DNA from 3 places in the Streptococcus sp. 27098_8_148 genome. Region 2 is predicted to be linked to each of the others. Evidence: predicted binding sites of a transcription regulator. Region 2 holds the regulator's gene; each other region holds the start of a gene.

Region 1 (3,159 bases), on a different contig from region 2:
AACTCCGGATAGTCCCCAAGCGATCCCGGCGATCAAGGTCATGAGTGTTCCTTTCATCGTCTTTGACATAGTCCCCTCCTAAATCTGTTCCTTACTTTTATTGTATCATAAAAGGCCGAAACGAAACGTTTCAGCCTCATATATTTCATATAAATTTATTCGCTTATTCAGGTTGAACCAAAATCTTGATTTGAGATTTATCTTGTGTTAATTCAATAAATCCTTCTTCAACGATATTTTCCAATTTAATTTTCTTGGTAACCAATTTTTCAGCAGAGAAGTAGCCTTGTTCCATCAATTCCAATACTTTAGGGAAAATATGACGGTAGGCAATAATTCCTTTGAGAGATTTTTCTTGGATAGCGAATTCATTTGGATTGATGCTAGCTTCACGTTCCCAGATAGATACGACCATACATTCCCCAGCTTTATGAACAGCTGCAAGGGCTTGACCTAAAACAACTGGAACTCCAGTCACTTCATAAGAAACATCTGCTCCACCACCTGTCAAGCGATGGATGGCTTCGACGATTGTTTCTCCTTCTTCTGGGCGAACAACGATTGCTCCCAATTCTTCCGCTTTCGCTTGGCGTTCAGGAGATAATTCAACCGCATAGATTTTTGATGCTCCTGCTGCACGAAGGGCTTCAACAATCAAAAGACCGATTGGACCCAAGCCAAAGATAACGGCTGTATCCCCAGTTTTCAATGCAGATTGACGAACGGCATAAACAGCCACAGCTGCAGGTTCTGTAAGCGCAGCTTGTTCATAGCTCAAGCCATCTGGAATCACATGGACAATGTCACCGTCAAGGACACAATATTTGGCAAAACCACCATCTGCAGCAAGGCCGACAAAGTTCAAGTTTGGATCAAGGTTATAGTCACCGATTAGGTTATGTTTTGCCAAAATTGGTTCAATCGTCACGCGATCCCCAACTTTGACACGAGTCACATCACTTCCGACTTCTACAATTTCACCAGAGAATTCATGTCCCAAAGTAACCGGTGCTTTTTGACCAGAATACACATGTTCTTCAGTTGGGATGAAGATCGGTCCATCCAAATATTCATGCAAGTCCGTCCCACAGATCCCTGTGAACTTAACTGCCACTTTTACTTGATGTGGTTGTACTTCAGGTACTTCCACTTCTTCGATACGAACGTCTTTTGCTGCATGCCAGCGAGCTGCTTTCATAGTAGCCATAGGATAATCTCCTTTATATTTCCATGATTTGCATTTTCCTTTTCAGGAAACTCAACAAATCCATTGTAAGCCTTTTCACAAACTTTGTCAAGAAAAAACTGAAGATGAAAAAAGAGCCGCCCTTCGACTGCTCCTTCTTATTTCTTCTTGATCCGAGAAGATTCCAATCTCCACCCAACAATCCAACCAAGGACAAGGAGATAATTTTCAAGCGCACCAATCCCATTGACCGGCAGATGATAGTGAAAATAACTGAAAAGATGATTGGTCCCAATTCCAAACCCACCAATGATCAAGGCCACTAGTACCGTCCGAAGATAAAACCAATCGTATTTGAGATTGACGGCAATCAAGATCACAAGGACTGCCATATTCCAAATCCCAATCTCCCGTTGCCAACCGACAGAAATACCATATCCCGAATGACTTCCCATATAGGATGGAAAGAATAGTTGGAAGATAATCGCTCCAGACATAGCGATAATGACTAGGATAAATAAAACTCTTAAAAATTTGTTCATGTGACTCCTCCTAATGATAGTTGATATGTAATGGTCTTTCCTATTCTAACACAATTTTATGGATAGTAAAAACCAACCTTTCGGCTGGTTCTTTATCTATTACTCTTCTTTCAACTTAGCCAATTCTTGGGCAAGTAACTTGAGGGCTACTTGTGGGTTAGCTTGGCCTTTGGTTGCTTTCATGAGGAAGCCTGTGAAGGCCTTGTCCGCATTCCGTTTCCCTGACTTGAAGTCGGCTACGGCTGCTTCATTGTCTGCGAAGACTTGGTGGATGATTGGAATCAAGACTTCAGGGTCTGAAATCTGTACCAATCCGGCTTTTTCGACGTATTCACGCGCACCGCCACCGTTTTTCGCCAAGTGAACGAAGACTTTCTTGGCAATCTTAGATGAAATCGTTCCATCTTCGATAATGGCAATCATTTCGACCAAATTTTCCGGCGTCAATTGGATTTCTTCAAGGGTCTTGCCTTCTGCATTCAAGAATTGTGCGACTTCACCTTGGAGCCAGTTAGAGACTTGTTTGGCATCACCACCAAGGGCTACCGCTGCTTCAAAGAAATCAGAAGTAACTTTCGTCGCTGTCAATTGGTTGGCATCATAGTCAGACAAACCAAGCTCTGCCACATAGCGAGCACGACGGTCTTTTGGAAACTCTGGCAACTCCGTACGCATTTCCTCGATCCACTCATCTGAGATTTCAAACAAGGGAAGGTCTGGTTCTGGGAAGTAACGGTAATCCGCTGCTCCTTCTTTGACACGCATAAGAATCGTGCTCTTGTTAGCTTCATCATAACGACGTGTTTCTTGGCGAATGACACCACCTGAACGCAAGATTTTCGCTTGACGCTCAACTTCGTATTCAAGACCTTTACGGACGTTTGAGAAAGAGTTCAAGTTTTTCAACTCAGTCTTGGTACCAAATTCCTCTTGACCGTATGGGCGAAGGGAAATGTTGGCATCGACCCGCATCGATCCTTCTTCCATCTTGACATCTGAAATACCTGTGTATTGGATGACTTCTTTCAAAGCTGTCAAATAAGCGTAGGCTTCTTCTGGAGAACGCATATCTGCTTCAGAAACGATTTCGATCAAGGGCACCCCTTGACGGTTAAGGTCTACATAAGAGAAGCCATCTGTTCCGTGGGTGTTCTTACCGGCATCTTCTTCCAAGTGGGCCCGTTCAATTCCGATTTTCTTAGTTGAGCCGTCTTCCAATTGTACTTCAATCCAACCGTTGTAACCGATTGGTTCGTCAAATTGTGAAATTTGGTAGGCCTTTGGATTATCAGGGTAGAAATAGTTCTTACGGTCAAAGTGCATATGCTGATGGATATCCATATTCAAGGCCAAAGCAGCCTTGATCCCAGCATCCACAACACCCTTGTTCAAGACAGGAAGCACCCCTGGGAAAGACCAGTCAATCACATT
Region 2 (3,159 bases):
AGATTGGTAATATAATGTAAGGAACTTGTCATAATATTAAGGGAAAATCAGTATATAATAAAGGGGAAAGAGTATGATAAGGAGGTAGAATAGTGACAAAAGAGCGAATTTACCATCTCTTGCATCATTTCTATAATCTCTTAGTAAACGATTTTCCACGAAATGGTTTAATTACGAAAGGAATCTATGAAGTAGAGCAGGTCTACCAAGCTTTAGAGGCCATTCCTCAGAGCCAGGAGTACTTGATTCGCTGTGAAATTCAACAGTTTTTAAAAGAGCTTGAACAAGTTCAAACAGGTTACCAGATCCGCTTTAATAAAGATGAAGTCTTAGTGTTAGATGATTTGAAGGAAGAAATTGCCTGTAAATAATGCAAGGTCGTCGTTTTCTCTATTTATTACGAATTAATAAGTGAGGAGGAAATTATGTACGACATATCATTTATTGAACCATCTTTGCTTCCTAGAGAACGTTTGGTTTCTGAAGGGGTAGATAAGCTGAGTCATCAAGAATTGCTATCCATTCTCTTACGGACAGGCAATAAGAAAAAAAGCGTTTATGAGATTGCACAAGGTCTTTTGAGTTCGGTTAATAGTTTAAAGGAGTTAAGTCAATTAACCCTAGAGGAGCTACAGGAAATCTCAGGTATTGGCCGGGTGAAGGCCATCGAACTTCAGGCTGTGATTGAGTTTGGACGAAGGATTCATAAAGACGAATTGATGAGTTCTGAACAGATCATGAGCAGCCAGAAATTGGCCCATAAAATTCAACAGGAAATCGGCCATAAGAAACAGGAGCACCTGGTTGCCCTCTATTTAAATACGCAGAATGAAATTATTCATCAGCAGACCATTTTTATTGGAACCGTGAATCGAAGTATTGCGGAGCCACGTGAAATCCTGCATTATGCACTGAAGCACATGGCAACCTCTATCATCTTGGCGCACAATCATCCATCTGGTGCCGTATTTCCCAGTAAAAATGATGATGAAGTAACGCAACGAGTTTTAGAGGCCTGTGAAGTGATGGGTTTAACCCTATTGGATCACTTGATTGTATCTGAAGAAAACTATTATAGTTACCGTGAAGAAACCGATTATTTGGCATAAAAAAGAGAGTGGGACAGAAATCGTTAATTCGTTAGAATTCGATTTCGTCGTCCCACCTCCGCACAGTTGAGTAGGGCTGTAAAAGCTGTTAAAATCAGCGTAGTAGAGCCCACTCAATCACTGCGTCTTGCTCGACAATCCAAAAATAATTGAGAGGCTAGGACTTTTGTCCCAGCCTCTTTTCTTGTTAATGTATAAGTCTTTATTCTTCGTTTTTTCGCATGAAATAAAGGAGTGTTTGCAATTCACTGGTGAGATCGACATATTGAACGACGACATCTTTAGGGACTGTTAGATGTACTGGTGAGAAGCTGAGAATTCCCTTGACACCAGCGTCTACCAAAAGACTAGCAACTTCTTGAGCCTTGACGCTAGGAACAGTAAGGATGGCTGTTTGAATGCCTTCTTGTTTGAGCTTTTCTTTGATGGTGGAAATACCGTAAATGGGAATTCCGTCCTTACTTTTGGTATTGATCAGCTCATGATCGTCTAGATCAAACGCCATGACAATTTTCATCTTATTGCGTTCATGGAAGCGATAGTTGAGAAGCGCACTTCCCATATTTCCGATCCCCACAATAGCGACATTGGTAATGGCATTGTCATTTAAGAGATCGGCAAAGAAGTTCATCAGTTTTTTTACGTCATAACCAAATCCACGTCTTCCTAATTCACCAAAATATGAGAAATCTCGGCGAACAGTAGCAGAGTCAATCCCTATTGCATCAGCAATTTGCTTGGAATTGGCGCGCTCTATTTTTTCAGAGTTAAAACGTTTAAAAATGCGGTAGTAGAGCGATAAGCGTTTTGCTGTTGCGCGTGGAATTGGAGTATTTTTATCATGTTTCACAATATCACAACCTTTCCCTCTTATTGTATAGGAAGATTGTGAAAAAATCAACTATCTAGAGTGTTTTTTCAAAAATATTTTTGTCTAAAGAAAAAGCTGATGGCGATGGAGAGTTCCATCAGCATCAGCTTAGTTTTCAGCTTGTTCTACCTTTTTCAAAAAAGCATAGAGTCCATCGACTCGTCCTGTATAGGGGAGTTTTTCCCCCTTGTATTCAATGGATACGATTGAGTAAGAGTCAGGCAAGGTTACACAGCCTGAAAAAGCTAGGATACAGGCTGCAAGGTCAGGATAAGTAGTCGTTCGTTCTACTTGATAAGCATCGATATAAGTTAGGGTTACCATATTAGGCCTCTGTTTTGTTGAAAATTTCTCTTTCGACAAGACTATCCATTAGGAAATAGAATTTTTGTTGGATAATGTTATTTTCTGGATTTTTAAAGATATTAACCAGGCGAAGCCCAGACTTGTCTGTAATATTGATCTTAAAACCTGTAAAATCTTTATTGAAAATGATTTTAAGTAGGAAGCCTTCGCCACTATTTGGAACGGCTTCGAGCAAACGATTTAACTCGTAATTTCCAACTTTTGTAACAGCGAATGTATTGTCACGTAAGGTATATTTTTTAACATTTGGGTGTAGACTATAGGTATATTTGCAGTCTTTCAATGAAACACTTGTTTCAAAAGCCATATTGTTCTCCTATGATAAAATTTCTTTAAGTTTTGAGAGGAAGTCTTGAACCTCCTCTACGGTATTGAGTTCTGAAAAACTAATTCGAAGGGATTCTTTTAGGCGTGAGCTATCTTTTCCATAGAGTGCCTCAAGGACATGGCTGGGTTGAACTGTACCAGCGGTACAAGCAGAACCTGTAGAGACAGAAATTCCAGCAAGATCGAGTCGCATCAGTAAAACGTCATTTTGGACACCCGGAAAGCCAAGGTTCCAAACAAATGGAAGATGATCGTCATTCGCATTTACGTAGTAGTCGTAGGCTGCTAAACCATTGACTAGCTCTTGGCCGAGTTTTTGAACCTGGTTGAAATTTTCTTCTTGGTGAAGTGTAGCTTGCTGAAGGGCGGTTGCCATCCCGACAATAGAAATAAGATTTTCCGTGCTGGCTCTCATCTTATTTTCCTGATCCCCACCATGTAAGAGATTATCAAAATCTGGGGCGGCTGCATAAAGGAAGCCGACGC
Region 3 (3,159 bases), on a different contig from region 2:
TCCTTATAAAATTTGTTTGACTTTCAGTTTAAGAAAACTTTAAGCTACTTTATTATAAATCGTTTCCACACTTAAGTCAATTTTTCTATCAAAATCTCGATGTAAAAACATTGATTTATTATATTAAATTATCGTTAGATAGAAAAAGAATGCTCTTGAATGGCTCTTGTTTATTAGTTGATGATGGCAGAAGAAAGCAATGATATATAGGTTTCATAGGATTTGAATTTCAATAAGAATATTCCAACAATCGATCTATATCCGCAAAAATAAAAAATAAATATATAATAAATTGTAAAATAGAGTGATTGAGAGCACTAAAAAAGACTAGCCCAGTTGGGCTAGTCCTGTAGGTTCAGTTGTTTAGTTTGTAAAGTCAAGTACCATACGTCCTTGAATGGTTCCAGCTTCCATTTCGTCAAAGACTTTGACAGCATCTTCTACTGGACGTTTTTGAACGATAGGGACTACCAAGCCTTCTGCTCCAAATTGGAAAGCTTCTTCCAAGTCTTTACGAGTTCCTACAAGAGAACCAATGACTTGGATACCATCTAATACAGTTTTTACAATGCTGAGGTCCATCATTTCAGAAGGAAGACCAACTGCGACCACGCGGCCACCTGCACGAACAGAATCTACTGCTTGGTTGAAAGCTACTTTAGAAACAGCTGTTACGACAGCAGAGTGAGCTCCACCATTTGTTTTTTCTTTGATCAATCCTGGGACATCATCAACTTCGCGACCGTTGATGACAAAGTCTGCACCAACTTCTTTCGCCAATTCTAGTTTATCATTGTTGATATCGACAGCGATGACATGTGCGTTGAAGACTTTCTTAGCATATTGAACAGCCAAGTTTCCTAGTCCACCAGCTCCATAGATAACGATCCATTGTCCTGGTTCAGCTTTGGCTTCTTTGATGGCTTTGTAAGTTGTAACACCTGCACAGGTAATAGAAGAAGCTTGGGCTGGATCTAATCCGTCAGGTACTTTCACTGCGTAATCTGCAGTAACGATACATTGTTCAGCCATTCCTCCATCAACAGAGTAACCAGCATTTTTTACAGTACGGCAAAGGGTTTCACGACCAGTTGTACAGTATTCACAAGTTCCACATCCTTCGAAGAACCATGCGACACTGACACGATCCCCAACTTTTAGGCTCTTAACATCTGGAGCAACTTCTTTAACAATACCGATTCCTTCGTGTCCAAGAACACGGCCTGGAACTTTACCGAAGTCTCCATGAGCAACGTGCAAGTCAGTGTGGCAGACACCACAGTATTCGATTTGAACAAGAGCTTCCCCTGTTTCCAGTGGACGCATGTCTTTGTTTGCAACGATTTCAACACCAGTACCTTCTGGATTAACAACAACAGCTTTCATTTTGCTCCTCCTTAAGTGAACGAGAAGCGATTTAGCATTTTTTGAAAGCGCTTCTTTAATAACTATGTTAATAATATCACAAACTTATCTATTGAACAATAAAAAAATGGAAAAAAAGGGCGGTATTGATTAACCGATTAAGGATTTGGCGCAGAAAAAGACATGAGGGGATAACTCATGTCTGTTAGTTTTATAAAAATAATTGAATGAGTTGGCGCGCGACACCATCTTCGTTATTTGTGAAATCTGTGACGGAGTCTGCATAAGGGAGAAGGACGGAGCTAGCATTTTTCATGGCGTATCCATGACCAGCGAGAGCTAGCATGTCGGTATCGTTGTGCTCGTCTCCAAAGGCAATTAAATCCTTCTGATCCATATTGAGTTTATCTAGAAGGTAGGTCAGAGCTGATGCTTTGGTCACATTTTTGGGGTTGCATTCCAGAATATTTAAGGGACCACCCCAAGTATTGATAGACAGATTGTAGTCATAATGCCGATTCATTTCATCTGCCAGAGCATATTTGTCTTCCGCTTTCGTTTGAAAGAGGATACAGTTTGGGTCGCTCGTTACCCGCTCGGGATTGAATTGATTTTCTGGTTGGAAAGATTCAATACCGAATAATTTAGGGTCTGCAACGTGCTCATTTGGATCGGTAATAAAGAATTTATTGCGGTATTCGCCTGCTATAAAGTCCGCTTGGATAGTGTCTCGGTTAGCGACCATATCTAGCAGGTATTTTTTATCTAAAGTCAAGCATTGTTCATCCGACCATTTTTTCTCAGGTAGATGCGTAAGGGAGCCGTTAAAATTGATCATCGGAGTATCTAGCTCTAGTTGTTTGTAATAGGTATGTGCCATACGGTAGGGGCGGCCTGTTGTAATAATGACTTTATGACCAAGAGCACTAATTTTTTTAATGGTCTCAATGGTAAAGTCGCTCAATTTGCTTTCGGAATTTAAGAGGGTACCGTCTAGATCTAGAGCGATCATCTTTTTATGCATATTTCAGTTCCTTTCGAGAAGAATGAGACCATTATATCAGAAAAATCGGAAAAGCGCTCAAAAATCGAGAAGAGAAGCGGGATTTCTTGAAAGACGAAAGATCTTTTGATAGAATAGATATAACGTTCGCAAATTGATTGGGAGCGAGAATGATGAAAAAGGAGTTTATTCTGAAATGGATAAGTTTTTTAAACTTTCAGAACATGGAACCACTGTTCGAACAGAGGTTCTTGCTGGTTTGACAACCTTTTTTGCGATGAGTTATATCCTCTTCGTAAACCCTCAAATGTTGTCACAAACAGGTATGCCAGCTCAAGGGGTCTTCCTTGCAACGATTATTGGATCCGTTGTCGGAACCTTGATGATGGCTTTTTATGCCAATTTACCTTATGCACAAGCACCTGGGATGGGCTTGAATGCCTTCTTTACCTTTACCGTTGTATTTGGTATGGGCTACTCATGGCAGGAAGCTTTGGGAATGGTCTTCATTTGTGGTGTGATCTCATTGATTATCACATTGACAAATGTTCGGAAGATGATCATCGAATCGATTCCGACCGCTCTTCGCTCTGCTATTTCAGCTGGGATCGGGATTTTCTTGGCCTATGTTGGAATTAAGAATGCGGGATTTTTGAAATTCACGATTGACCCTCATACCTATACAGTGGTTGGAGAAGGAGCAGATAAGGCGAATGCAACGATCTCAGCCAATGCATCTGCTGTTCCTGGATTGGTTGATTTTAACAATCCGGCTGTCCTCTTGGCTCTTG

What was found. Region 2 encodes Rex, which represses fermentation and respiration genes when NADH is low (regulators of the CRP and FNR family bind a similar motif). Its sites were predicted from a motif close to TTGTGAANTANTTCACAA; they were not measured.
Region 1: a site for Rex is predicted at 1,271-1,288, ahead of O3646_RS05990 (2,3-butanediol dehydrogenase). Genes of this name have one in related genera too.
Region 3: a site for Rex is predicted at 1,451-1,468, ahead of adhP (alcohol dehydrogenase AdhP). Genes of this name have one in related genera too.

The regions. Positions count from the first base shown of each region.
Region 1 covers NZ_JAPVYY010000005.1:150,240-153,398, reverse strand. The annotation lists gene O3646_RS05995 (DMT family transporter) at 1-69, opposite strand, end outside; gene O3646_RS05990 (2,3-butanediol dehydrogenase) at 164-1,207, opposite strand; gene O3646_RS05985 (hypothetical protein) at 1,345-1,728, opposite strand; gene gatB (Asp-tRNA(Asn)/Glu-tRNA(Gln) amidotransferase subunit GatB) at 1,828-3,159, opposite strand, start outside.
Region 2 covers NZ_JAPVYY010000014.1:7,533-10,691, reverse strand. The annotation lists gene O3646_RS09440 (hypothetical protein) at 93-371, shown strand; gene radC (DNA repair protein RadC) at 426-1,109, shown strand; gene O3646_RS09430 (redox-sensing transcriptional repressor Rex) at 1,312-1,959, opposite strand; gene O3646_RS09425 (DUF4649 family protein) at 2,089-2,304, opposite strand; gene O3646_RS09420 (DUF1831 domain-containing protein) at 2,306-2,653, opposite strand; gene O3646_RS09415 (cysteine desulfurase family protein) at 2,663-3,159, opposite strand, start outside.
Region 3 covers NZ_JAPVYY010000012.1:27,829-30,987, reverse strand. The annotation lists gene adhP (alcohol dehydrogenase AdhP) at 364-1,386, opposite strand; gene O3646_RS09055 (Cof-type HAD-IIB family hydrolase) at 1,577-2,389, opposite strand; gene O3646_RS09050 (NCS2 family permease) at 2,565-3,159, shown strand, end outside.